DNA from 2 places in the Pedococcus sp. P1_H8 genome. Region 1 is predicted to be linked to the other one. Evidence: riboswitches for the same ligand, from Rfam matches in the RefSeq annotation. Region 1 holds a riboswitch; the other holds the start of a gene.
What was found. A riboswitch is a leader RNA that binds a small molecule or an ion and turns the genes downstream of it on or off. The one in region 1 is predicted to bind cyclic di-AMP.
Positions count from the first base shown of each region.

Region 2: linked by a shared signal. The riboswitch ahead of AC1DYG_RS03560 (transglycosylase family protein) and the one ahead of AC1DYG_RS13735 (C40 family peptidase) in region 1 are both predicted to bind cyclic di-AMP.

Region 1 is NZ_JBFUCP010000008.1:197,976-207,932, reverse strand. Features, by position in the region: gene AC1DYG_RS13760 (malonic semialdehyde reductase) at 1-372, opposite strand, end outside; gene AC1DYG_RS13755 (SDR family NAD(P)-dependent oxidoreductase) at 427-1,167, opposite strand; gene AC1DYG_RS13750 (hypothetical protein) at 1,164-1,967, opposite strand; gene AC1DYG_RS13745 (MFS transporter) at 2,046-3,314, shown strand; gene AC1DYG_RS13740 (iron-dependent transcriptional repressor DtxR) at 3,404-4,102, shown strand; cyclic di-AMP (ydaO/yuaA leader) riboswitch at 4,292-4,493, shown strand; gene AC1DYG_RS13735 (C40 family peptidase) at 4,496-5,227, shown strand; gene AC1DYG_RS13730 (DsbA family oxidoreductase) at 5,386-6,096, shown strand; gene AC1DYG_RS13725 (O-acetyl-ADP-ribose deacetylase) at 6,124-6,663, opposite strand; gene AC1DYG_RS13720 (calcium:cation antiporter) at 6,698-7,810, opposite strand; gene AC1DYG_RS13715 (DUF1028 domain-containing protein) at 7,879-8,748, shown strand; gene AC1DYG_RS13710 (PLD nuclease N-terminal domain-containing protein) at 8,970-9,422, opposite strand; gene AC1DYG_RS13705 (alpha-glucosidase) at 9,498-9,957, opposite strand, start outside.
Region 2 is NZ_JBFUCP010000003.1:29,807-39,763, reverse strand. Features, by position in the region: gene AC1DYG_RS03595 (DUF6318 family protein) at 1-129, opposite strand, end outside; gene AC1DYG_RS03590 (hypothetical protein) at 92-253, opposite strand; gene otsB (trehalose-phosphatase) at 423-1,193, opposite strand; gene AC1DYG_RS03580 (alpha,alpha-trehalose-phosphate synthase (UDP-forming)) at 1,190-2,704, opposite strand; gene AC1DYG_RS03575 (CBS domain-containing protein) at 2,918-3,346, shown strand; gene AC1DYG_RS03570 (serine/threonine-protein kinase) at 3,411-5,099, shown strand; gene AC1DYG_RS03565 (threonine/serine exporter family protein) at 5,096-6,676, shown strand; cyclic di-AMP (ydaO/yuaA leader) riboswitch at 6,903-7,055, shown strand; gene AC1DYG_RS03560 (transglycosylase family protein) at 7,068-7,793, shown strand; tRNA gene AC1DYG_RS03555 (tRNA-Thr) at 7,967-8,039, shown strand; gene AC1DYG_RS03550 (hypothetical protein) at 8,408-8,725, shown strand; gene AC1DYG_RS03545 (SH3 domain-containing protein) at 9,164-9,957, shown strand, end outside.

The DNA of each region.
Region 1 (9,957 bases):
GCGAGCGCCCTCGAAGTGGGGGAAGACCTTGCCGAGCTCGTCGTGGAAGTCGGTGTCGGCAGCCAACACGGCCACCAGGGGGGCGGTGGACGTCTTCGCCTTGTTGTTGCCGCCCATCAGCTCGACGAGCCGGCCGCGGGCGTCGGGCGTGCGCACCAGGACGATCCGCAGCGGCTGGTTGTTCATCGACGTCGGGGCCCACTTCACGAGGTCGTAGATGGCGCGCACCTGCTCCTCGCTCACCGGCTCGTCGGTGAAGGCGTTGGCCGTGCGGGCGTCGCGGAACAGCAGGTCCTGAGCCTCGGGGGAGAGCTCGAGGTGGTCGGCGAACTGGGCCTCGAGCTCGGTCAGGGAGTCATGGGTCTGAGTCATGATTCGTTGAACAATCAATCTCATGGTTGCATTCCTCAACCATGAAAGCGCAGGTCAGGTGTCGCGGTGCACCTTGTGCGGGGCGGCCTGGATGCGCGGTTTGATGACGAGCAGGTCGATGTTCACGTGGGCCGGGCGCCCGACCATCCAGCCGATCGCCTCGGCGATGTCCTGGGCCACCAGCGGCTCCGAAACCCCCGCATAGACCGCGTCGGCCCGGGCCTGGTCACCGCCGAACCGCGTCAGGGCGAACTCCTCGGTCCGCACCATCCCGGGCGCGATCTCCTCGACCCGTATGGGCTGGTCCACGAGCTCGAGCCGCAGGGTCTGGGTCAGGGCCGTGACCGCGTGCTTGGCCGCGACGTAGCCCGAACCGCCCTCGTAGGCGACGTGTCCCGCGATGGACCCGACGTTGACGATCGTCCCCGCGCCCGAGGCGATCAGGGCCGGCAGCAGCGCCTGGGTCACCTGCAGCGTGCCGATGACGTTGGACTCGAACATGCCACGCCAGTCGGAGACGTCGGTGTCCGCGGCCGGGGCGAGCCCGAGGGCGCCACCCGCGTTGTTGACGAGCACGTCGAGACGGTCGCCGACCTCAGCAGCCAGCCGGGCCACGTCGTCGGCCGACGTCACGTCGCAGACCAGGGCCCGACCGCCGATCTGCCCGGCCAGGGCTTCGATCCGGTCGCCGCGGCGCGCGGCGCAGACCACCTCGAAACCGTCCGCCGCCAGCTGCCGGGCGGTCGCCTCACCGATGCCGCTGCTGGCCCCGGTTACCACTGCGAGCTTGCTCATGCCGCACCTCCGGCGGGTCGAGGGGCACTGGCTTTCTGAAAGGCACTGGGCTTCTGAAAGGCACTGGGCTTCTGAAAGGCACTGGGGTCGATGGCGATCCAGGTGGCCTCGGCCTGCGCGAGCAGGCTCCCCTCCGCGGCATACAGGGCGGTGCCGCTCAGGTATTTGCGACTGGTGGCCTTGCGGGCCTCGCCACCGCTCTGCCACGCCATCACCACGTGCTCGTCGCCGGGTGTGGGCAGGCTCGACACCTGCGCCGTCATCGTGCCGAGCACCATCGCCCGGCCGGCAATTCCCGAGGCCCAGGCGCCCGGACAGTCCAGGGCGGCCCACACCGTCTCGAGGTCGACGTCCGCGCGGGGGCGCCACGCCGCGGCATACTCACCATCGCCTCCGGCCACCCGAGCGGGCTGGAGCCTCAGACCGTCGCCGGCGGCGCGACCGGTGCCGCACGAGAAGCAGGTGGGAAAGGGATGGGCGGCGAGGCCTTCATAGCCCTCACCCGCCGCCGCGGCCTCGGCGAACGACACAGCAACAGGTATGCCGCCCGCGTCCAGTCCCGGCGCCGTCGTCGCCTCGACGACGAGGTGCTCACCGTCGCGGACCTCGAGGGTGCGGTGGCCCTGCGCCGAACCGCTCTGCACGGTCAGCTCCCGATCGAGCGGCGGAGGGGTGCGGAGCCGCACGGTGACGGCTTCGTCGGGCCCGGGCTGGAGCAGCGCAGCCGCGTGCCCGCTGACCCATCCGCCGTTGCCCGACTCGGGCGGGCCGCAGAAGCGTGAGGGCACGACGAAGCTCATGGCCCGAACCTACTCGTGGCGTCTCTCGGCGTGAGAGGTCAGGGGCATCCGTGGCCAGACCGCGTCAGAATGGCCGGGATGTCCGCCCCCAAGCCCCGACCCGAGCTCGACAGCGAGGCTCCCTTCAGCCTGCGCGGGATCGCCGTGCCGGCGTACGGCCCCACGATCATCGTGGCGATCGGCAGCGGTGCGATCGTCCCCATCGTCACGCTGAGTGCCCTCGACCTCGGGGCGACACCGGCGATCGCCGCCCTCACGGCCGGGCTGGCCCTCGTCGCCGAGCTGTTCTTTGCCGTGCCGGCCGGAGCGCTCGTGCACCGGGTTGGGGAGCGGCGCGCGCTGCTGTGGGCGAGCGCGGTGGACGCGGTGGCGGCGTTCGTGGCCCTGACCGCCCCGTCGCTCGGCGTGCTCATGGTCACGGTGTTCGCGATGGGGTTCACGTCGTCGGTGTTCCTCGTGGCGCGGCAGGCCTACCTCATCGACGCGGTACCGGTCACCATGCGGGCGCGAGCCCTGTCGACCCTCGGCGGGGTCAACCGGATCGGGATGTTCATCGGGCCGTTCATCGGGGCGCCGATCATCCACCTGTGGGGGCCGCGCGCCGGGTTCGCGGTGGCCGTGGCGGCCGGCCTCGGGGCGGCGGCGCTGGTGTGGCTGGGGCCGGACCTCACGGCCGCGCACGAGGCGCGGGCCAGGGAGGCCTCGCGTGACCGGCCGTCCGCTGGCGGCGGTTCCACCGGCGGTTCCACCGGCACAGCGGCGGTGCTCTGGGACCACCGCAGGGTCTACCTGACCATCGGCCTGGGCGTCATGGTCATCGGGGCCGCACGCTCGGCCCGACTCGTCCTGCTCCCGCTCTGGGCGGCGCACGTCGGCCTGTCCGCCAGCACGACGGCCGTCATCTTCGGCATCGTCGCCGGCGTCGAGATGCTGCTGTTCTACCCGGCGGGGTCGGTCATGGACCGGTTCGGCCGGATCTGGGTCGCGGTGCCGTGTGTCGTGCTGCTCGGCCTCGGGATGATCGCCCTGCCCCTGACCCACAGCGCGCTCGCGGTGACGCGGGTTGCCCTGGTGGCCGCCGTGGGCAACGGCATGGGATCCGGCATCGTGATGACCCTGGGAGCCGACAGTGCGCCGGAAGTGGGCCGTTCCCAGTTCCTCGGTGGCTGGCGCTTCGTCTCCGTTCTCGGCATGAGCGGCTCTCCCGCGCTGATCAGCCTCATCACGGCGCAGGCAGGGCTGGCGGCGGCCTGCGTCAGCCTCGGCGGGCTGGCGCTGGTGGGGACGGGCTGGCTGGGCTACTGGGTGCCGCGCTACGACCCGGTGCGCGGCGGCGCATCCCGCTGACCATCGCCGCGACGCATCCCGCTGACCAGCGACGCACCCGCCGGGTGATGCGTGACGCGCTGACGGCCGCAGGTGAGAGGCTTAGGCCTGTGACCGACCTGATCGACACCACCGAGATGTACCTCAAGACGATCTTCGAGCTCGAGGAAGAGGGCATCACGCCCCTGCGCGCTCGCATCGCCGAGCGTCTCGGGCACTCCGGGCCGACCGTCTCCCAGACTGTCGCGAGGATGGAGCGCGACGGCCTGCTCAGCCTCGCCGGCGACCGCCACCTCGAGCTGTCCGACCACGGCCGGCTGCTCGCGACGCGCGTGATGCGCAAGCACCGGCTGGCCGAGCGGCTGTTGGTCGACGTCATCGGCCTGGAGTGGGAGTACGTCCACGACGAGGCCTGTCGCTGGGAGCACGTGATGTCCGAGCGGGTCGAGCGCAAGATCCTCGCGATGCTCAAGGACCACCACGACTCGCCGTACGGCAACCCCATCCCGGGCCTCGACGAGCTGGGCGAGGACGAGCCGACCGAGGACTTCCGCTTCGGACTGCGGACCCTGACCGAGCTGGCCGGAGACTCCCCTGAGACGGTGCTCGTGCGCCGGATCGGCGAGCCGGTCCAGGTCGACCACGAGGCGCTGAGCCTGCTCACCGTCGCGCGGCTGCTGCCCGGCGAGCGGGTGCGGGTGCACCGCGCCGACGGCCGCGTGGTCGCGGTCCGTGAGGGTGCGCCCGAGTCCACCGGCGTCTCGCTGCCCGACGAGGTGGCACAGCACGTCTTCGGTGCGCTCATCTGAGCGCGTCGGCGTGTCCGATCTCTGGTCGGGTGCGCGTTTCCTGAGCACGAAAGCACAGATGTGCGTGACGTCGCGATGGACTCTCTTGGGGCGGCCGTGACCTCAACGTGACATTCCCAGACGGCTTGTGTACGGTGGCTCCGGTTCACTCGCCCCCTGGGTGAACCGGCTCGATGTGGAACGCCTAGTCCTGTCACCACGCCCGAGTCATCAGTACAAACCGCTTGGCAGGAGCGGGGGACCCAACTTTGGGCCTTCTCTTCACGAGGAGGTCCTTGGGGTTAAGTCTCCACGTACGCGCCCGCAAGGTCGGGCGACAACCGTGGAGGCCGGGTGATCTACCTCCACCCGAACCCGACAGCTCACCTCGTAGGCGCCGGAGGTTCATCCATCGTGGCTTCACACAGTTCTGGCCGTCACCGCGCGCCGGGCCGCTTCAATCCCGTCTCCGAGTTGTCGGACATCGTGGCCAGCGCCGCGCAGCCGGCAGTCAAGACCTCAGCGGTCATCGCCGCTTCCGGTGGTCTTGTCGCCTCGTTCGCCCTTCCCGCCTCTGCTGCCTCGGCCAGCCCGTCGGCGGTGACCAAGAGCGCCACCGTCACCGCGCCCGTCGCTGTGCAGGCGCCCGAGACCGCGGCCCCGACCGCGACCGACGCCTTCGGTGTCATCGGCTTCAAGGCAACGGCCAAGCCCAAGCCCAAGCCCGTCGTGGCGCCCGCCGCGGCCCGCACGAGCGACCGCACCGCGAGCCGTTCGACCGCCCGCAAGGACTACACCAGCCTCAAGCCGGCTGCCGGCGGCGTGCTCGCCATCGCGGCCCAGTACGAAGGCCTGATGTACTCCTACGGCGGCACCAGCCCGTCGACCGGCTTCGACTGCTCCGGCTTCACGCAGTACGTCTTCGGCAAGGTCGGCATCAGCCTGCCGCGCACCGCCGAGGAGCAGCGCTCAGCCACCACCCGCGTGTCGACCCCGCAGCCGGGTGACCTCGTGTTCTTCGGCAGCCCCGCCTACCACGTGGGCATCTACGCCGGGAACGGCAAGATGTGGGACTCCCCGCGCAGCGGCCAGGCCGTCGCGCTGCGTTCCATCTGGTCCTCGAACGTCACCTACGGTCGCCCCTGACCTGAGGTTGGCCACCGCGCCAAGCCACGGTCCGCAGGCCCCCTCCCGCTTCGGCGGGTGGGGGCCTGCGGCGTCCCCGCCCCGCCCGGTCCGAGGTATGCCGCGGGGCCAGCCGTGCGGCATACGCCCGACTTGCGTGGTCGTGTGAGGATGGATGGATGAACGACGCACACCAGGCCAACGACGACCGCTCGAACGCAGTGGAGATCGACGTCTGGGCGGACGTGGTCTGCCCGTGGTGCTACATCGGCAAGCGACGGCTGGAGCTGGCGATCGCGGAGAGTGCGCACCCCCACGAGGTCACCGTGACCTACCACGCGTTCGAGCTCGACCACCACGTCACGCACGGCGACGGGGAGACGGTGCTCCAGTGGTTGGCGAAGCGCTACGGCACCGACCTGGCAGGGGCCCGTGAGATCGCGGAGCGGCCCGCTGTGACCGGCCGTCCGGACGGGGTCGAGATCGTCGTCGACAAGCAGCTGCGGGCCAACTCGTTCGACGCGCACCGGCTGGTCGCGCTCGGCCTCGCCCAGGGCGGCCCGGCCCTGCAGGCCGCGGTGCTCGAACGCCTCTACAGCGCGCACTTCTCCGAGGGCAAGCTGATCGACGACATCGAGACCCTGCAGCGCCTGGGCGCCGAGGCTGGGCTCGACGGGCGTCGGGTGTCGGCGGTGCTGGCGGGCGACGAGTTCGCCGACCACGTGCGCGCCGACGAGGAGGCGGCGATCGACATCGGCGTCTCGGGCGTGCCGTTCTTCATGGCCAACCGCAGGGTGGCGCTGTCCGGCGCGCACTCACCCGAGGTCATCGGCCAGCTGATCGAAGCCGCTCTCAACGGCGATCACGAGGTGATGAGCGCCGGGGCCTGACGAGGCGCCTGGTCCACCGCGCCCCGCTCAGTCGGCGAGGGCTGCCTCGAAGGCATCCAGCGTCGGTCGGCTGAACAGCACGAACCGGACGAGCTCGATCGCCTCGTCCCCTCCGTCGCCGGGCGCGACGGCAAGACTCACGCGAACGGCTTCGACCGCGATCCGAGCCACCTCGGCCGAGTCCCAGCCATAGATCCCGGCGCTGACCGCCGGGAAGGCGATGCTCCGGGCACCCACCTCCCCGGCGACGTCGAGGCTGCGGGTGAAGCAGGACGCCAGCAGTGCCGGGTCGGTCTGCCCGCGATGCCGGTTCGGGCCGACGGTGTGGATCACCCATCGCGCGGGCAGGTCGCCCGCAGTCGTCGCCACCGCGTCGCCCACGTCGAGGCCGTCCCGGTGAGTGGTGGTGCGCAACGCCCGGCAGGCCTCCAGCAGCTGCGGGCCGGCCGCGGCGTGGATCGCACCGTCCACCCCGCCTCCACCGAGCAGCTGCGAGTTCGCGGCGTTGACGATGGCGTCGACGTGCTGGGTGGTGATGTCACCCAGCACGGCTTCGATGGTGACCATCCACCCACGGTATGCCGCGGGCGCCGCTCCGGGTCTACGGGTTGATCGCGAGGAAGACGAACGCGGCGAGCAGCACGAGGTGGACGCCACCCTGGAGCCGCGTCGCGCGACCCGGCACCACGGTCAGCACACTCACGACCACGGTCAGGGCCAGGAGCACCATCTGGGTCGGGCCCAGGCCCAGCAGCAGCGGACCATCGAGCCAGATCGAGGCGATGGCGATGGCTGGAATGGTCAGGCCGATGCTGGCCATGGCCGAACCAAGCGCGAGGTTGAGGCTCGTCTGGATGCGGTTGCCGCGGGCGGCGCGGGCGGCTGCAAGGGTTTCGGGCAGCAGCACCAGCAGGGCGATGACGACGCCGACGAACGACTGCGGGAAGCCTGCCGCCGCCACGGCCGACTCGATCGCCGGCGACTCGACCTTGGCCAGACCCACGACCGCGACGAGCGACACGAGCAGCAGCCCGAGGCTCTGGAGGGTCTCGCTGTCGCTGGGCGGGTCGGCGTGCTCATCCTCGAGCGGTGTGCCGTCATGGCTCACGGGGAGGAAGAAGTCGCGGTGCCGTCTGGTCTGCGTCGACACGAACATCCCGTAGAGCGCCAGCGAGATCACCGCTGCGAAAGCGAGCTGCGAGCTGGAGAACTCCGGCCCGGGCGCGCTCGTCGTGAACGTCGGCACCACCATCGTCATGACGGCCAGCGTCGTCACGGTGGCCAGGGCCGCACCGGTGCCCTCGGCGTTGAACGAGATGAGCCGGTACTTCACAGCACCGAGGAACAGCGACAGCCCGACGATGCCGTTGCACGTGATCATGACCGCGGCGAAGACGGTGTCGCGGGCGAGCGACTGGGTGTCCTTGCCGCCGCTGACCATCAACGTGACGATGAGGGCCACCTCGATGATCGTGACGGCCACGGCGAGGACGAGCGATCCGAAGGGTTCGCCGACGCGGTGCGCCACGACCTCGGCATGGTGCACCGCGGCCAGGACGGCGGCGGCGAGGGCCACCGCGACCACGAGCACGGGCAGGGTGCCGAGGTGTCGCCCCCACGTGAGGACGAGGGCGAGGATGGCTATCAGTGGCGCGAGGGTGGTCCAGGTCAGAGATGTCTTCTTTGATTTGGTCCTGGTCGTTTTCGCGGCCATGCCCCATTCTCACAGGTGAGCAGCACCGTCTCCCAATCGTCGCGGCCCAGTCGCTACGGTCATGCCCCATGACCTTCTCGATCGTCGGCCAGGTGGGTGAGGGCTTCGGGATAGCCGTCGCGAGCAAGTTCCCCTTCGTCGGGGCAGTCGTCCCGCAGGCGCGTCTCGGGGTCGGCGCCGTGGCGACCCAGGCGATGGCGCGGGTGGGCTACCGAGCGGTGGCGTTGGACGCGCTCGCGGGGGGAGCGTCGGCCGACGAAGCCGTCGTCGCGTGCACGACCCCCGATGGCGACCGCACGCACCGCCAGCTCGGGGTCGTGGGCGTCGACTCCCAGGCGACCTACACGGGTGGCTCGTGCATGGACTGGGCCGGCGGCGTCAGCGGCCGGGAGCGCACGGGCGGCTATGCGATCCAGGGCAACATCCTCACCGGCCCCGACGTGGTGGCGGCGATGGAGGCCGCCTGGCTCGGTTCCGCCGGATCCTCCCTCACCGACCGGCTCGTCGAGGCGCTGTTGGCCGGCGACGCCGCTGGCGGCGACTCACGTGGCCGCCAGGGCGCTGCCCTGTATGCCGTGCTGCCCGGAGCGGGGTACGACCACTGTGGGGTGCTCGCGGACATCCGGGTCGACGACCACCCGGACGCGCCGCAGGAGCTGGCCAGGCTGTTGCGGCTGAACGACCTCGTGTTCGGGAGCCCCGAGCTCGTGCTGCCCTGGGCCGACAAGGCAGGCGCGGTGGCTGAGGTTGGCACGGTCGCCGACAAGGCCGGGACGGTGGCCGACGAGGTTGCGCGAAGGCTTGCGCTGCTGGGCCACCACGGCGAGGTGACGCAGGCCTTGGCCAGCTGGGCAGGCGAAGCCAACTACGAGATGCGACTCAGCCCCGACGGCATCGACTCCAAGGTGCTGGCCGCCCTGCGCGAAGCCACGGCCTGAGTGCCCGCCTCCGACCACGCGCCCTCGCGCCCGCGACCTTCTTCCCTCCGACGCCCTAACCTCTGCTAGCAGAAGTTCCCTCGCTCAGCGCAGGTTGCACCCTGTGCTAAGAGAGCCAAGCTCTGCTAGCAGAAGTTGCTGCAGGAGGTCAGTCGGCGGGTGAGGCTCGACGCTGCGGGGCGGGCTCAGCTTGGGACGAAGGCTGCCGCTAAGCATTGGCCTCAGGCCGGGTCGACCTGCTCGGGCTCGCTGTCCCCGGCCTCGCCGCCGGCAGCCTTGCGGCGGCGACGCTCCAGGTCCTCTGCCTCGAGCCGCTCGCGCTCCATCCGCTGGCGCTTGGCTTCCTTCAGCTGGGCCTCGGCGCGCTCCCGCACCTGGCGCAGGAACGCGGCGTCGTCATCCGGGTTGGTCGCGACGAACCGGCCAGGTCGTTCGTACTCCGGGTACGCCGCACCGGTGTTCCCTTTGTACGGCAAGCTCCGCGGGGGTGCCTGCGGTCGTCCGGCCACGAGCCAGGCCACGGCACCGACCACGGACGTCACGAGCACGATGAAGATCCAGGTCACCTTGGGCAGGTTCCGGATGCGCGACTCATCGGTCATGATCACGTCGAAGAGGCAATAGATCCACAGTGCCGTCCCGAGGATCCCCAATCCAAGTTCTGCTCGAATCACGCCTCAGAGGGTGGCACAACGAACCCACCCGGATGGGCAGATTGCCCAGAATCACCGCCTCGCCCCCGGCCTACGTCAGCGTTTGAGCAGGCGGGCTTCCCATGGACGGAGGGGGGCGGTGGGCGAGGCGGGGTCGCCCAGGTTGCCGAGCAGCAGGGCCGCCTCGGACCATCGGTCCAGATCGGTAACTGCGCCGGAGAGGTCGAGGTCGTCGCCGGAGAAGTTGGCGAGGACCAGCAGGTCGGTGCCCGCGTGGGAGCGGGTGAAGGCGTACAGGGTCTCGTGGTCCGGCGCGATCATCGTGAAGTCGCCGTGCGCGATGGCCGGCTCGGTGTGGCGCAGCTCGATGAGGCGCCGGTAGTGGTGGAACACGGAACCCTCGTCGGCCACCGCGGCCGCCGCGTTGATCTCCGTGTGGTTGGGATTCGTTGCGGACCAGGGCTTTCCGGTCGTGAAGCCCGCGTGGGCACCGTCGTCCCACTGCATGGGGGACCGGGCGTTGTCGCGGCTTCCGAGTCGCAGGTTGACGAGGATC
Region 2 (9,957 bases), on a different contig from region 1:
GTCGCTGAGGGGCGGGATCAGGCTGGCATCGGGCTTGCTCCACGCAAGGGCAGTCTGCTCGAGGAAGAAGCGTGCGAAGGCTTCGGCGCCTTCAGGGGTGTGGGCTCGCGCCGCCGCCGGGAGGTCCACCGTCGGGGTCGGCGGACTTGTCGTCGTGCCCAAACCAGTCGTGCCACTCGACGGCGAACTCGTCGTCGAACTCCGCGACGACGTCGAACTGCTCGCCGGCGGGTCGTCGCCCCCACTCGTGCACCCCGCCAAGGCCAGCGCCGCCCCAAGCGCGCACGCGGCATACAGACGCACAGGACCCACGGTCGATCTCCCCTTCGGCAGCCCCCCGCTACCCGATCGCACGCGAGTCTAGGCAAACAGACGCCACCACGCCCAGTGCCATCCACAGGGTGGTCAGAGGCGACGCCCAGCTACCGCCCCGAGCGTCGCTCGAACACCAGGCGCAGGGCCTCGGCGGCGTCCTCGGGGGAGTCCACGCGGAACCGCGCAGCCGTCTCGCCCGGACCGACCTTGACGGTCAGGTCGTCGGGCCCGAGCGCCCGGAACGCGTCCTCGTCGGTCACGTCGTCGCCGAAATAGGCGACCACGTCCGCGCCCACCTCGTCGCGCAGGGCCACCAGGGCGGAACCCTTGTCGGCCCGCACCACGCTCACCTCCACCACGTGCTTGCCGTGCAGCACGTGCAGTCCGGTATGCCGCGTCGTCACCTCGAGCGCCGCCGCTTCCGCTTCGCGGGCGGCGGACGCATCGGCCATCCGGCGGGTGTGCAGAACCACGGCGGTCGGCTTGAACTCCAGCCCGGCGCCGGGGGGCAGGCTGCCGCACAGGTCCTTCAGGTCGTCCGTGACCCGGTGGAGTGCCAACTGCTGGTCGGCGGTCAGTCCATCAGTGCCTATTGAGCTGGTCTCCGCGCCGTGGCTGCCGATCCGGGTCACCGCGCTGTCGCCCAGACCGGTGAGCAGGGTCAACGTCTCCAGGTCGCGCCCGGACACCACCGCGGCATACGTGGAAGGAAGGGCCGCCAGCCCTTCCAGGCTCTCGATCGTGCCCGGCAACGCTCGAGACGCCATCGGGTCGTGGACGAGGGGTGCGAGCACTCCGTCGAAGTCGGACGCGACGAGCACCGTTGGTGCCACGGCGAATTCGTCGATCGCCGCCGTCAACGCGGGCGTCAGGGTCACGGGGTGGAGTCCTCGGCCTGGTGCAGGTCGCGCGCCTTGCGGTCGGCCGTGGCGTGCTCGTCGTCGGCCTTCTGCTCCTTGGTCGTGCGCTGCGGTCGGTCGGGTGCCACCTCGAGGGCTTCGAGGAAGCGGGACGCCCACCGCTGCACGTCGTGGTCGGCGACGCGGCGCCGCATCGCGCGCATCAGGCGCCGCTTCTCCTTCTCCGGCGTCTCGATGGCCCGCATGATCGTCTGCTTCAGGCCCTCGATGTCGTGCGGGTTGCAGACGAACGCCTGGTGCAGCTCATGGAAGGCCCCGGTGAACTCCGAGAGCACCAGCGCGCCGCCCTCGTCGTACCGGCAGGTGACGTACTCCTTGGCGACGAGGTTCATGCCGTCGCGCAGTGGGGTCACGAGGACCACGTCGGCCGCGAGGAACAGCGCCGCCATCTCCTGGCGGGGGTAGGAGTGGTGGAGGTACTGGACCGCGGGCGCGCCGATGCGACTGTGCTCTCCGTTGAGGCGTCCGACCTCGCCCTCGATCTCGTGTCGCAGCTCGCGATAGGCGGCCACCCGTTCGCGGCTCGGCGTGGCCACCTGCACGAAGACCTCGTTGGGCGGCGAGACCTGACCCTCCTCGAGGAGCTCCCCGTAGGCCTTGATCCGGTGGCTGATCCCCTTGGTGTAGTCGAGTCGGTCCACGCCGAGGAGCAGGGTCCGGGGGTTGCCGAGCGACTCGCGGATCTCCTTGGCGCGCTGCATCGTCTCGGGCTGCTTGGCCACGGCCTCGAGCCCGACGTAGTCGATGGAGATCGGGACGGCGCTGGCCCGCACCCGCCGGCTGTCCTCGGCGCGCGAGACCGAGACCGTGTCGCCCTTGGTGGGCAGTCCCAGCAGCTGCCGGCAGGCGCGGACGAAGTTCTGGGCGTCGGCGACCCGCTGGAACCCCAGGTAGTCGGCCCCCAGCAGTCCCTCGAGCACGGCCCGTCGCCACGGCAGCTGGGCGAACAGCTCGACCGGCGGGAACGGGATGTGGTCGAACCAGCCGATCCGCACGTCCGGACGCAGCTCGCGCACCATCGCGGGCACGAGCTGGAGCTGGTAGTCGTGGACCCACACGGTCGCGCCCTTCGCGGCAACCTCGCAGATCGCCTCGGCGAACCGGCGGTTGACCGTCTCGTAGGCGGTGAACCAGTACCGGTGGAACGTCGCCGGGACGATGACGTCGTGGTAGATCGGCCAGAGCGTGTCGTTGCTGAAGCCCTCGTAGTAGTGGGCGACCTCGTCCTCGGACAGCGCCACCGGCCGCAGGTACATGTCGTCCTCGACGAACGGTGCGGGGGCATCGCCGGCCTCACCGGCCCAGCCGACCCAGGCGCCGTCGCGGCCACGCATGACCGACTCCATGGCGGTCACCAGACCGCCCGGGCTGGTCCGCCAGGACTCCTCCCCGTCGGCGCCCACGACCCGGTCCACGGGCAATCGGTTGGCGGCAATGACCAGGTCGAACTGCTGCTGGCTGCGAGGCACAGGAAATCAACTCCACGGTGTAGTTGCAGTGGCAACCCTATGTCGCGAGCCGACCAGGCGGCATACCGAGTCCCACCCGGCCCTCCCGCAACCTGAGCACCCCAGAGGGCGCTCAGGTTGCGGGAAGCGTCGGTCGTGGGAGGTGCGATGCGGGTATGCCGCGTGCGTGGACTTCCCCTAGCGGTGACCCTCCCAGCGGTCTACCGTCTGAGCATGAGGATCTCGGATGTCGTGCGACGCAAGGGTGGCCAAGTGGTCACCATCCGCTCCGAAGAGACCGTGGAACGGTTGCTCGACCTGCTCGCTGAGCACCGCATCGGTGCCCTCGTCGTGAGTGACGACGGTGACAGCGTGACCGGCATCGTCAGCGAGCGCGACGTCGTGCGCCACCTGCACAGTGACGGCGCCGCCGTGCTCCTGGCGCCCGTGGGCTCGATCATGACGGCCGACGTGCAGACGTGCGGGCCTGATGTCCAGATCGATGAGCTGGCCCGCACCATGACCGAGATGCGCATCCGCCACGTGCCGGTCGTCGTCGACGGCAAGCTGCACGCGATCGTCAGCATCGGCGACATCGTCAAGCACCGGATCGACGAGCTCCAGTCCGAGCGTGACCAACTTGTTGGCTACATCCAGCAGTAACCTCACCCGGTTCACAGGGGTCACTCACGTACCGTAGGGGGATGACGACGCAGGACGTGGGGGGATGACGACCGAGGCGATGGAGGGCAGCAACGGTCGGCCCGCCGCGTCCGACGGCCTCCGGATCGGCCCCTACCGCCTCATCCAGCAGCTCGGTGAGGGCGGCATGGGCGTCGTCCACCTGGCGCTCGACCCCAGTGGCCGCGCCGTGGCGCTCAAGCTGCTGCGCCCGCACGTGGCGCACGACCGCGACGCCCGCACCCGCCTGGCGCGCGAGGTGCAGGTACTGCGTCGCATCGACGACCACCGCGTCGCGGCCGTGATCGACGCCGACCTCGACGGCGACCGGCCCTACCTCGTGACCCGTTATGTCCCGGGCCCCGCCCTGGACGACGTGGTGAAGGAGTCCGGCCCGATCCGTGGCGGCGACCTGCTCCGGCTGGGCCGTGGGCTCGCCGATGCCCTCCACGCCATCCACGCCGCCGACGTCATCCACCGCGACCTCAAGCCCGGCAACGTGCTGCTCCTCGACGGTGACCCGGTGCTGATCGACTTCGGCATCGCGCACGTCGCCGACGACGTCCGGATCACCATGACCGGGCTGGTCATGGGGACGCCGGGCTACCTGTCTCCCGAAGTAGTCGAGGGTGCGCCCGTCACCGAGGCCACCGACTGGTGGGGCTGGGCCGCCACCCTCGCCTACGCCGCCAGCGGCGCCCCGCCCTTCGGCCGCGGACCGATGGACGTGGTCCTGACGCGGGTCAGTCGTGGCGAGGCGGACCTCACCGGAGTCGACCCGCGCCTCGCCCCGCTCCTGTATGCCGCGCTGTCACCGCAGCCGCGCCAGCGCCCCGACGCCGACGAGGTCGTCAACGCGCTGGAGCGCTACGCCACGGGGCAACCGGTGACCGAGGCGCTCACGACGCCGCCGCGGCATACCCAGGTGTTGGAGCACCGTCCCACCGCCCCGTGGGAACGTCCCGCGGTCGCCGCCACGCCCGTCGCCCTGCCCATCGAACCCGAATGGGCGGCCGAGCAGTGGGCTCCGGAGCCCGAACAGGACCTCGTGCCCTGGGGCGAGCCCGAGGGCGAGGTGTCGGAGTGGCAGGCGGCCTGGGAGGGCGAGGTCGGCGAACCCGACCCGCGCATCGGTCGCCCGGCGCGCACCGGCACCTTGCTGGCCCTGCTCACGGTCATCGTCGCAGCGGCTGCGGGTTTCCCCGTGGTGGCCGCCGTGGTCGCCGTGCTCTGGTCGTGGGCGGCCCGCACCGCAGACCGGTCCGTGACCTCGCTCGTCCTGCGTCGACACCATCGCGGTCGCCGCCGCTCCGACATGCCGCTGGCCGTCGTCGCCAGCCCATGGCACCTCGTCGTGGGCGCACTCGCGACCGTGGTCAGCGCGATCCTGCCGCTCGTCGTGGGGATCTGTGCGGTCTTCAGCACCGCCCTGGCCACCGTCGCCGTCAACAGCGGCTCGCCGCACCCGAACTCCTCGGCGCCTTTGGCTGTGGGCGCGCTGGTGGCGGCCCTGATGGCGTGGTGGGGTCCCGGTGGGTCGGGTCTGCGTCGCGGCACTCGCAGCATCATCCGAGGAGTCAGCCCCGGGGAGCGGGCGACCCAGGCGCTGGTGGTCCTGCTGCTGGTCGCGGCAGGCGGGCTCGCCCTGTGGAGCCTGCAGCACGCCGGTGTTCCCCAGTGGTGGCCCACCCAGGCGCCGTCGGGGCTGCTGTCCGGCGTCGGCCTCACCGCATGACCGAGGGCATCGAGGGCACGTCGGGTCCTGGCACGTCGGGTCCTGGCACGTCGGGTCCCGGCACGTCGGGTCCCGGCACGTCGGGTCCCGGCACGTCGGGTGGAGGGGCGGCAGCACGGCCCACCAAGCGCCGTCCGGTGCTGCGCCAGAGCCGGATCTGGCGGGGGGAGGAGCTCACCGAGACGCTGCCGATGATCGAGAGCCTGCGGCACACGCCCTACCGCAACCCGCGCGTGCTCCAGGCGGCGGCCGAGGAGCGTGAGGCCAGGGCATCCCTCGACCTGGCGCTGCGTGTCGGTGAGCTGATGCTGCGCTGCGGTGCGGACGCTCCGCAGGTCGAGTCGTCCGTGGTGGCGGTGGCCGCTGCCGCAGGGCTGGACAACCTCGAGATCGACATCACGCTCCAGTCGCTGCTGATCCAGTGTTCCTCCGGCTCCGGGGCGCCCATCACCATGCTGCGGGTCGTCCGCTCGTCGACCCGCGACTTCGACCGGCTGACTGCGGTGCACGAGTTCGTGGAAAACCTCGTCGCCGGGTCCTACGACCGCGAGGCGGCCGCTGAGCAGCTGCGCGAGATCCGCCGGGCACCGCGGTTCTGGCCCAAGTGGGCGGTACGGGGTTCACTCGGCCTGCTCGCCGCTGCCATCGCCGTCATGCTCGGCGCCGGTTTCGTCGCTGCCGTGGTCGCGGGGATCTCGGCCCTCCTGGTGGGGTATGCCGCGCGCGTGCTGGGGCGCGGCGGCCTGCCCGACTTCTACCAGTGCGCCATCGGCGGCTTCCTGGCGACGACGATCGCGTGGGGCGCCTTCAGCCTCGGCGCGGCCGGGTGGCTGCCCGTGTCGTCGTCCGACTTCGCCTTCATCGTGGCCGGTGGGATCACCGTGCTGCTGCCGGGTCGAACCGTCGCCTCCGCGTTCGAGGACGCGATCTCGGGCTACTCGGTCACGGGCGCCGGCCGGATGTTCGCCGTCTTCCTGACGACGGCCGGCATCATCCTGGGGGTGGCCACGGGCCTGTCCCTCACCCTGGCGCTGACGAGCGCCTTCGACCTCGAGCTCGCCTCTCCCTCGATCATGGCGACGCGGGCCCTGGACGCCCCCGTGGTGCTGGCCGTGGTGGGCGCGTTCGTCGTCGGGGTCGCCGGAGCGGTGTCGCTGCGGAGCCGGCGACTGCTGGTGATCCCCTGTGGACTGCTCTGCGCCGTCGGAGTCGCCGTGTCGCTCGTGGTGTCCCGCGTCGACGGGCTCGGCCAGCTGGCGGCGGCCGGAAGCGCCGCCATCGTGCTGGGGTGCGCCGGCCGACTGCTCGCCCTGCGCATGGGCGCGCCGGCGATGGTGCTGGTCGTGCCGGCGTCCTACGGGCTGCTGCCGGGTCTGGCCATCTTCCGGGGGCTCTACGAGATGGTGAACGGCTCGTCGGCGAACTCCGGGACACTGTCGCTCCAGGGCGGGCTGACGACCCTGCTCGGGGCGATGGCGGTGCTGCTCGCCATCGCGGCCGGCAGCGTGCTCGGGGAGTTCATGGCCGCGCCGTTCGACCACCGCATGGTCCAGAAGCGACGGGCCCGTCGGCGCTGACCGACCAGCCCGTCCCGGTGGTGTCCGGGCGCCGACGGGCACGGAGGCACGCGCCCAGGGACCGGCGCCGATCGACTGCCGGGCGGCGGGCCCCGTCAATCTGTCCGAATTGCTTGTCGCTGGGGGCGGTGGCCTCTACGGTGGACAACCTGCGCAAACGCGCTCTCACAACTGCACACGGCATACCCAATCAGCCATGCACATCCACCGCGCCGAGCCTCGTCAGGTGGATGTCTTGCCGGAAGATCTCCGGGCAGACGAGGACGGGGGACCCAATCCGGCCACCACGGTGGCCTTGGGGTGAAGTCGGCTCCGGCCGACCGGGCACCTGACAGCCCGAACCCGACAGCTCACCCCGCAGGCGCCGGTCAGGAGAGGAACTCCCCCCGCCATGTTCTATGCCCCGAAGCACTCTGCTCGGAAGCTCAACCCCGTCCGCCGTCGGGTCACCGGTGTCGCCGTCGCCGGTGTCGCCACCGTGGCGGGAGGCATGGCGACCGCGACCTCCGCCTCGGCGGCGTCGACCGTGTGGGACCGGGTCGCCGCGTGTGAGAGCGGTGGGAACTGGTCCATCAACACGGGCAACGGCTACTACGGCGGCCTGCAGTTCTCCGACCGCACCTGGGACGCCTTCGGCGGCGAGCGCTATGCCGCGACCGCGAACCGCGCCTCCAAGGCCCAGCAGATCTCCATCGCCCAGAAGGTCCTCGCCTCGCAGGGGCCCGGTGCCTGGCCGACCTGTGGCGCCCGGGCCGGACTGACCCGCGCGAACGGCGGGGCGGTCAACGCCGGTTCGACCACGACTCAGACAGCCGCGTCGCGCTCGACCGTGCGCACGGCTCCCACGTCGCCCGCCGGCGCGCTGGCCGTCGACGGCATCCGCGGGCCCAAGACGAACGCGGCCATCGAGCGCTGGGTCGGGGGTTCGGTGAACGGCACCCTGTCGCGCACCGACGTGAAGGCGTTGCAGCGCAAGGTCGGCTCGGCGCCTGACGGCGTCATCGGCCCGAAGACGGTCGCCGCCCTCCAGGCGAAGATCGGCGCCCGGAAGAACGGCTCGCACTCCCTCGACCGCTCCACCGTGCGATCGCTGCAGAGCTACCTCAACGCCCGCTGACCTCTTGCGACTTGTTGCTCTGTGGTGGTCACTGACCGGCCTGAGCGGCGATCCGTGACGTTCACGCGGCAACAAGTGCCTACCCGCTGCGACTGATTGCCGCGCGGTGGTCAGGAATTCTCGACGAGGACGTCCGCGCCGGTACCATCGTCGCCGTCTGCTGCGGCAGGCACGCCGGCGTGGCGCAATTGGCAGCGCACTTGTCTTGTAAACAAGGGGTTAGGGGTTCAAGTCCCCTCGTCGGCTCTCTCTGACGTGTATGACTTCGCCGGATGCTTGGCGGGGGGCTTCGGTTGATGCCCGACAGTGTGTCGGTTGACGGTTGACGGTTGACGGCCATGCCGGCCGATCCCGGCCGTTCCGTGACCGCCTCCGACCGTCCCCAACCGTCCCCAACCGTCCCCAACCGTCCCCTACCGTCCCTGGCCGGTTGGTCGGTCGATCGGCGACCGGTAGGCGGTGACCTGCGAAGACGCCGCACGAGGCCGTCCGCCGCACCCGCGAGAACAGAGCGTCATCGTCGTATTTGGTCGGCGGCGTCCGGTGATGTAGAAATATCCCGTTCCGGGGGTGATTGGGGTAATTTTCTTATGCGACAGCTACTCAATGGGCTGGTGACGTGTGCTGCCCTTGGGGCGCTGCTGGCGTGGTGCGGGCACGGCGAGGCTGCCTTCGTCGGCACACCCGACCCCCGGCTGGACCGCAGCGTGGCGATGGGTGAGTGGGCCCAGAACAGCATCGACGTACAGCTCGCTGCTCTGGGCTGCGACAAGACGCGTCGCCTCACGGACCTCGTGGCGGTGCGGAACGCGGCGACGGACAAGGCCGGGCACATCCAGTTCGACACCACCACGGTCCGCACCGAGCCGCTCGAGCAGGGGTTCGTGGACGCGGCTGCCGGCAAGGTCTGGGTCGTCGGATGGTGTGGGTGATGCGCCGCGTCTTCGACTGGCTGTGGGACCAGGTGAGGTACCAGGGGCCTGGCCACTCGCGTCGGGTGAAGCGGCGTCGCGACTGCGGGAAGTACTGAGCGGCCTCGAGCTGGCCGAGAGGACGGCGGCCCGGCGTGTCGTCGTAATGCCCAATTGGCGGAACTGGTCTATATGGGGACGGCGCCAATCATCCTCATGATCGCCTGAGAGGCATTCTTCTCCCGCTCGTTCAGGCAAGTGGAAACGTGCGGCGCCGCGATTAAAAGACAGTTCTCGAATATCTCTCCTACGGGAAATCGCCAATATTGGCGGAGGTGACTTCGGATGCTTTTCGCGCGACGAACACATGAAGTTTTGACCGGTGCACGCCATTCTGGGTGGCACCCCTCCTCGGGCCGCCTGGTGCGCCCGTCCCACCCGTCGACCTGCAGGGCAGCCATGGGCGCGATCGCCCTGGGACTTGCGCTGGCAGCCCCGGCGGCAACGACGGCCGAACCGACCCGAGCCGGCCTGCCGCTGTGGGTCGACCCACCGACCACCGCGACGGCGAGGGCGGGCGCTCGGGAATGGCTACCCGTGGTCAGCCACGTCACCGGATCCCGACTCGGTGACGTGGCGCTGGCGTTGACGTATGCCGCGGCCCCACCCGCCGCTTCAGCGCGGCAGGTGTGCGTTAACAGGGCAAACGTGCGCTCCGGCCCGGGCACGTCATACCGGGTCGTCACCAGGCTCGGACGAGGTGCACCAGTGAGGGGGCCGATGGCCAAGGGCTGGCTCAAGCTCCGCAAAGGGCAGTGGATCTCCACCACCGTGACCTGCGCCAAGCGCGCCGGCGCGCCTCCGAAAACCGCGGCCCCGGCCTCTCAGCAGTCCTTCCAGGCCTGGGCGCGGGCCCTGGATCCGGCGGGCAGCGCGACCTGGAAGATCGACTACTCCCGCACCCACGCCAAGGGCTACGTGCGGGGCCTGACGGTGTTCCACGGCTGGGGACAAGCCCGGTCCACGGTCTACATCCAGCCCGGTATGGGCTGGGCCAAGACAAAGATGGTCATGGCGCACGAGGCCATTCACGTCAGGCAGATCAGATATGGGGGCTTCCGTCATTCCCTCGCCGTTTTTGGTTCCATTCCTGGAATGGAGCGCGCGGCCGACTGCGGCGCCACCCTGACGCTGAGGTATGTGGTCCGTGGCGGGTGCTCCGCGGCGCTGACGGCGTCGGTCCGCAACCTTCT